Regions from separate parts of the Macrococcus sp. GL_134 genome, predicted to be linked through region 2. Evidence: a T-box and tRNA genes for the amino acid it is inferred to sense, from the RefSeq annotation. Region 2 holds a T-box; the other holds one or more tRNA genes.
The links. A T-box is a leader RNA that pairs with one kind of tRNA and senses whether it is charged. The one in region 2 lies ahead of AC3IPL_RS06760 (valine--tRNA ligase), so its partner is inferred to be a tRNA-Val.
Positions count from the first base shown of each region.

Region 1: it has a tRNA-Val gene. The T-box ahead of AC3IPL_RS06760 (valine--tRNA ligase) is inferred to sense a tRNA for this amino acid. The anticodon was not compared.

Region 1 covers NZ_CM174409.1:1,925,738-1,929,004, forward strand. Annotated here, with positions in the region: rRNA gene AC3IPL_RS10170 (16S ribosomal RNA) at 1-601, opposite strand, end outside; tRNA gene AC3IPL_RS10175 (tRNA-Ala) at 733-808, opposite strand; tRNA gene AC3IPL_RS10180 (tRNA-Pro) at 824-897, opposite strand; tRNA gene AC3IPL_RS10185 (tRNA-Arg) at 911-987, opposite strand; tRNA gene AC3IPL_RS10190 (tRNA-Leu) at 1,001-1,089, opposite strand; tRNA gene AC3IPL_RS10195 (tRNA-Gly) at 1,112-1,186, opposite strand; tRNA gene AC3IPL_RS10200 (tRNA-Leu) at 1,192-1,278, opposite strand; tRNA gene AC3IPL_RS10205 (tRNA-Lys) at 1,287-1,359, opposite strand; tRNA gene AC3IPL_RS10210 (tRNA-Thr) at 1,370-1,445, opposite strand; tRNA gene AC3IPL_RS10215 (tRNA-Val) at 1,455-1,530, opposite strand; rRNA gene rrf (5S ribosomal RNA) at 1,542-1,656, opposite strand; gene lysS (lysine--tRNA ligase) at 1,874-3,267, opposite strand, start outside.
Region 2 covers NZ_CM174409.1:1,309,120-1,312,386, forward strand. Annotated here, with positions in the region: gene AC3IPL_RS06760 (valine--tRNA ligase) at 1-1,698, opposite strand, end outside; T-box leader at 1,745-1,952, opposite strand; gene AC3IPL_RS06765 (AbrB family transcriptional regulator) at 1,973-3,025, opposite strand.

The sequences.
Region 1 (3,267 bases), 620 kb from region 2:
GAGACCGCCTACGCGCGCTTTACGCCCAATAATTCCGGATAACGCTTGCCACCTACGTATTACCGCGGCTGCTGGCACGTAGTTAGCCGTGGCTTTCTGGTAAGGTACCGTCAAGGTACGTTCAGTTACTAACGTACTTGTTCTTCCCTTACAACAGAGTTTTACGATCCGAAAACCTTCTTCACTCACGCGGCGTTGCTCCGTCAGACTTTCGTCCATTGCGGAAGATTCCCTACTGCTGCCTCCCGTAGGAGTCTGGGCCGTGTCTCAGTCCCAGTGTGGCCGATCACCCTCTCAGGTCGGCTACGCATCGTCGCCTTGGTGAGCCGTTACCTCACCAACTAGCTAATGCGCCGCGGGTCCATCTATAAGTGACAGCCGAAACCGTCTTTCACTGTTTCACCATGAGGTGAAACATATTATCCGGTATTAGCTCCGGTTTCCCGAAGTTATCCCAGTCTTATAGGTAGGTTACCCACGTGTTACTCACCCGTCCGCCGCTGACTTCAAGGAGTGCAAGCACCCCGTCTGTCCGCTCGACTTGCATGTATTAGGCACGCCGCCAGCGTTCATCCTGAGCCAGGATCAAACTCTCCATAATAGTTTGTTTGATAAAAGCTCTTTGATTGGTTGAGCCAATCACTCTTCAGCAAGTACTTAAAGTACTCAAATTATTGGAATTAACGTTGACATATTGTCATTCAGTTTTCAATGTTCAGTATCATCAAATAATGGTGGAGACTAGCGGGATCGAACCGCTGACCTCCTGCGTGCAAAGCAGGCGCTCTCCCAGCTGAGCTAAGCCCCCATCTATTGAAGTAAGTCGGGAAGACAGGATTCGAACCTGCGACCCCTTGGTCCCAAACCAAGTGCTCTACCAAGCTGAGCTACTTCCCGTTGATAAAAATAATGGCGCGCCCGAGAGGAGTCGAACCCCTAACCTCTTGATCCGTAGTCAAACGCTCTATCCAATTGAGCTACGGGCGCTGATTAATTTGAATGGTGCCGAGGACCGGAATCGAACCGGTACGGTAATCACTTACCGCAGGATTTTAAGTCCTGTGCGTCTGCCAGTTCCGCCACCCCGGCTAGTGAATCAGTATAATTAAAATGGAGCGAAAGACGGGATTCGAACCCGCGACCCCAACCTTGGCAAGGTTGTATTCTACCACTGAACTACTTTCGCTAATATGGTGCGGATGAAGGGAGTCGAACCCCCACGCCCGTGAAGGCGCTAGATCCTGATTCTAGTGCGTCTGCCAGTTCCGCCACACCCGCAAAATAAATGAGCCATAGAGGATTCGAACCTCTGACCCTTTGATTAAAAGTCAAATGCTCTACCAACTGAGCTAATGGCTCAAGCTAGAAATGGTGCCGGAAAAAGGACTTGAACCCTCAACCTACTGATTACAAGTCAGTTGCTCTACCAGTTGAGCTATTCCGGCATAATAAAATGGTGGAGGATGACGGGATCGAACCGCCGACCCTCTGCTTGTAAGGCAGATGCTCTCCCAGCTGAGCTAATCCTCCATAATGATTCTGCCCGGCAACGTCCTACTCTCACGGGACGTCAGTCCAACTACCATCGGCGCTAAAGAGCTTAACTTCTGTGTTCGGTATGGGAACAGGTGTGACCTCTTTGCCATCGTCACCAGACAAAAATCGAATACTTATTAAGTATAAAGATTTCATTTTGTTTTTGCAACAGTAAATTTTACACTTGCTTAACAATTGAAATCATTGTTTGATTCACAGTCGATTGTTATGTCACAAGCGACTTTTTTATATTACATGATTGCAAGATTGATGTCAACGGTTTTCCTTAACAAAATCTATAAAAATTGCCCGGCCTTGTCAGCCGGACATTCATTTATTACTTTTGTCTCATATAAGGGAATAATAACACGTCTCTAATAGATGGTGAATCAGTTAACAGCATGACTAAACGGTCGATACCGATGCCGAGTCCACCTGTAGGCGGCATCCCGTATTCCAGTGCTTCAATGAAATCATCATCCATCTCGTGTGCTTCGTCGTTTCCTTCTTCTTTCTCTACCATCTGTGCTTCAAAACGCTGACGCTGGTCGATCGGGTCATTCAATTCAGTGAAGGCATTCGCATGTTCGCGACGAACAATGAACAGCTCGAATCGATCTGTAAAGCGTTTGTCTTCTGGATTCTGCTTAGCAAGCGGAGAGATTTCTACCGGATGACCATAGATGAATGTCGGTTGAACGAGCTGCTCTTCGACTTTCTGTTCGAAAAATTCATTCAGAATATGACCGTATTTCATATTAGGTTTCACATCAATACCATGTTCTTTGGCCAATTGATGCGCTTCTTCATCTGATGAAACCTCATAGAAGTTCACACCTGTATATTCTTTTACCGCATCAACCATATGCCATCTGCGCCAGTTCGGTGCAAGGTTAATTTCTTCACCGTTGTAAGTGACGGTAGTAGAGCCAGTAACCTGCTCAGCGATATGAGCAATCAAAGATTCTGTTAAATCCATAATATCATTATAGTCAGCATACGCTTCGTACAATTCAATCATTGTGAATTCCGGGTTATGACGCGTAGATATTCCTTCGTTACGGAAAACACGGCCGATTTCGTATACTTTTTCAAGGCCGCCGACAATCAGACGTTTTAGATGAAGTTCAATGGCAATACGCATATATAGTGTCATATCAAGAGCATTATGATGTGTAACGAATGGTTTCGCTGCAGCACCACCTGCAATCGCGTGCATCATCGGTGTTTCTACTTCAAGGAAACCTTTTTGATTCAAGTAATTGCGCATCTCTTGAATGATACGGCTGCGTGTAATAAATGTCTGTGTTGATTCATCACTTGTGATTAAGTCGAGGTAACGTTGACGGTAGCGCTGTTCAACATCCTGCAGGCCGTGGAATTTATCAGGTAACGGACGCAGTGCTTTAGCGAGCATTTTAAATGATGTCGCTTTAACAGATAATTCACCTGTATTTGTTTTGAACATAACACCTTCGATGCCGACGATATCGCCTAGATCGGCATTGTTCCATAAGTCAAACTGTTCATCACCAATTTGATCTTTACGCACATAGATTTGGATCTGTCCTGTCAAATCTTTGACGTGTGCAAACCCTGCTTTACCTTTGCCGCGCTTTGTCATAATCCGTCCAGCAATTTTTGTATGTGATTCTTCTTCTTTGTCATGCAGTTCTTCTTTAGAGAATTGATCCCATTCTGCAGCGAGACTTGCTGCTGTTCCAGTTCTCT
Region 2 (3,267 bases):
CCAGGTCGCCTCTACTTTTTCAGTAGAATAGCGCAGGTCTTGTCCCGGGGTAGACCCAGTGGCAAGGAAATAACGCAGCGCATCTGCACCGTACGTATCGATGACATCCATTGGATCTACTCCATTACCAAGAGACTTACTCATCTTACGGCCATCTTCCGCCCGCACAAGTCCATGAATCAGCACTTGATCGAATGGTCGTCGATCAGTGAATTCAAGCCCCTGGAATATCATTCGTGCTACCCAGAAGAAGATAATATCATATCCTGTCACGAGTACATTCGTCGGATAAAATTCTTTGAAGTCTGCTGCTTCAATATCGGGCCAGCCGAGTGTGGAGAACGGCCATAACGCACTTGAGAACCAAGTATCCAGAACATCCTCATCCTGCGTCCAGTTTTCACTGTCTGCCGGTGCAGTTTGACCGACGTAGAGTTCACCGGTTTCATTATGGTACCAGGCGGGTATTTGATGTCCCCACCATAGTTGACGAGAGATACACCAGTCATGGATTCCTTCCATCCAGCGATTGAATGTCCCTTCAAATCGCTGAGGAATAAAGTCTATACGGTCATCAGTCTGCTGGTTGGCTAATGCCTGGTCAGCGAGCGGCGCCATTTTTACGAACCACTGTGTGGAAAGGTAAGGTTCAACAATCGCTCCGCTTCGTTCACTATGACCGACTTGATGCACATGTTTTTCGACTTTGACAAGTTCCCCACTCGCCTTTAAGTCGTCAATCAACTGTTTGCGGCAGTCAAAACGGTCCATCCCAGCGTATTGACCGGCCAGCTGATTCATCGTCCCGTCTTCATTCATGACATTGATTCGTGCCAGGTTATGACGATTACCGATCTCAAAGTCATTCGGATCATGAGCAGGCGTTACTTTCATAGCTCCTGTTCCAAATTCCATCTCAACATAGTCATCTCCTAGGACAGGAATTTCACGGCCGACTACTGGTAACTTCACGGTCTTTCCTATCATATGCTGATATCGCTCATCATTCGGATGAACAACGACAGCTGTATCTCCAAGCATCGTCTCCGGACGAGTCGTAGCAATCTCAATGACACCACTGCCATCAGCGAGCGGATAATTGATATGATAAAAGGCACCCTCGATTTCTTCATGGATGACCTCGATGTCACTTAACGCTGTTCGTGCAGCAGGATCCCAGTTGATAATACGCTCACCACGATAGATCAAACCTTTGTTGTACATGTTTACGAATACTTCACGTACCGCTTCTGACAATCCTTCGTCAAGTGTAAAGCGTTCACGCGAATAATCTAGTCCAAGACCAAGCTTTGCCCATTGTTCACGGATAAAACCTGCGTATTCCTCTTTCCATTCCATCGTATGTTCTAAAAATTTATCGCGCCCAATATCGTGACGGGAAATACCTTCCTCACGCAGCTTAGCTTCTACTTTTGCCTGCGTTGCGATACCGGCATGATCCATGCCTGGTAAGTACAATGTATTGTATCCCTGCATCCGCTTCATTCGCGTGATGATATCCTGAAGTGTTGTATCCCAGGCATGGCCGATATGAAGTTTTCCTGTCACATTCGGCGGTGGAATTACAATAGTAAAAGGTTTTTTATCGGAACCACTTTCCGCTTTAAATAATTCTTGATCTACCCATTCTTTATATCTTCCTTCTTCAACTAGCTTAGGATTATATTTAGTGTCCATCTGTTAACCTCCAGTTAAAATTTAATATAAAAAAACCCGTCCTAATCAATAGGACGGGAATAATCTCGTGGTACCACCTAAATTCAGCCGAAGCTGCACTCAATAAGATTAACGCTCTTACACGCTTCTACTTACTGTCATTTCAGTAGAAGAGACGAGCGGGCTACCTTCAATCAACGTCACTGCACAGTTTCACCAGACCTGTACTCTCTAAAAGTCAGCATTGATTTACTCTTCCCGGTAATGATATGAATTTGATTTAATAGTAGCTGATTTAAAAAGAGTTGTCAATCTGTCGTTTATTGAGAATATATTGGACGAGCGGTGCAATAATCAGCAGAATGAAAAAAATCCTAAATATATGATAGCTTGATATCATCGCGACATTCGCTCGTGTTTCAAGCCCGACGACAATAATTTGAGCCATCCCGCCTGGTGCTGCACTTAAGAACAAATCATTGAAAGGATGCACGGTGAACCGGGTGAAGAGGATTACGATCACTACAGTTGCTCCAACCAGTAATAGATTCTGGATCACTATACCGGCAAATAATCGGATGGACAGCTGGTTGGACAGACTATATATCTGCAAGCCGATTCTAATACCGAACATCACCTGTGCCCCGGCAATCCACACGTACGGTATCGAAAATGTCAGCTCTGTTGATAAATTCCATCCGATGATCGCAAAAACAGGTGCAAGCAGCTCTGGTACCGGAAAATGTATTTTCTTCATTAACAAATAGAGCATTAGAGCTAGAGCAGCGATCATCAATATTTCAGAGAGACTGAGCATGTGAAAGACAGAAGATACGTGCTCTGCAGCGGCTTGCGTCGTTTCAGATGCGTTAAGAGAACTGACCAACGGCACGATAATAATGACAAATAATAAGCGGGAGGTCTGTGACAGTGTCACTATCAGTAAGTTTGCTCTATCGTTTTCTTCAGCCATGATAATCATTTGACTGAGCGCACCTGGTATTGAACTTAACAGTGCGGTCTCAAATGTGCAGTCGACCATTTTTGCAAATAGCAAGGAGAGCAATACAGCCGCTGCCAGCAACAGAATGTTCAATAATATAATATTGACTGCATCATATTTAATATCCATTACGACTTCCTTAGTGAAGGTTGCGCCGATTTGTGCACCAAGTATGAAAAGACCTAGATCTCCGAGTATCTTCGGCCAGATGATCTGTTTCTTAGAAAACTTGCTGAAAAGTACAGCAGCAATCATCGGACCGAACAGCCACGGCAAAATCATTCCAGCTGTCATCAGGAGATACCCTCCAATGACTGCTGAACATATTAACAATAGCTGGCGCATAGAATTCACTTCCTTTAACTATTATTGTACCAAACTTGTTTAAAAAAGAGGCAGGCAGGCTATTGATATTGAAAGAAGCAATGAGGAGGTATCAGATGATAAGATTTGCAGGTGGATCAACCGGCTGTTTGTTCTCAATTATCATTTCAATTGTGTTATCCATAATTCTGACTTTATTATTAAATATGTTATTTTGACAACAAAATTCCGGTTCTTATAGAGAACCGGAATTTTTTAATGAT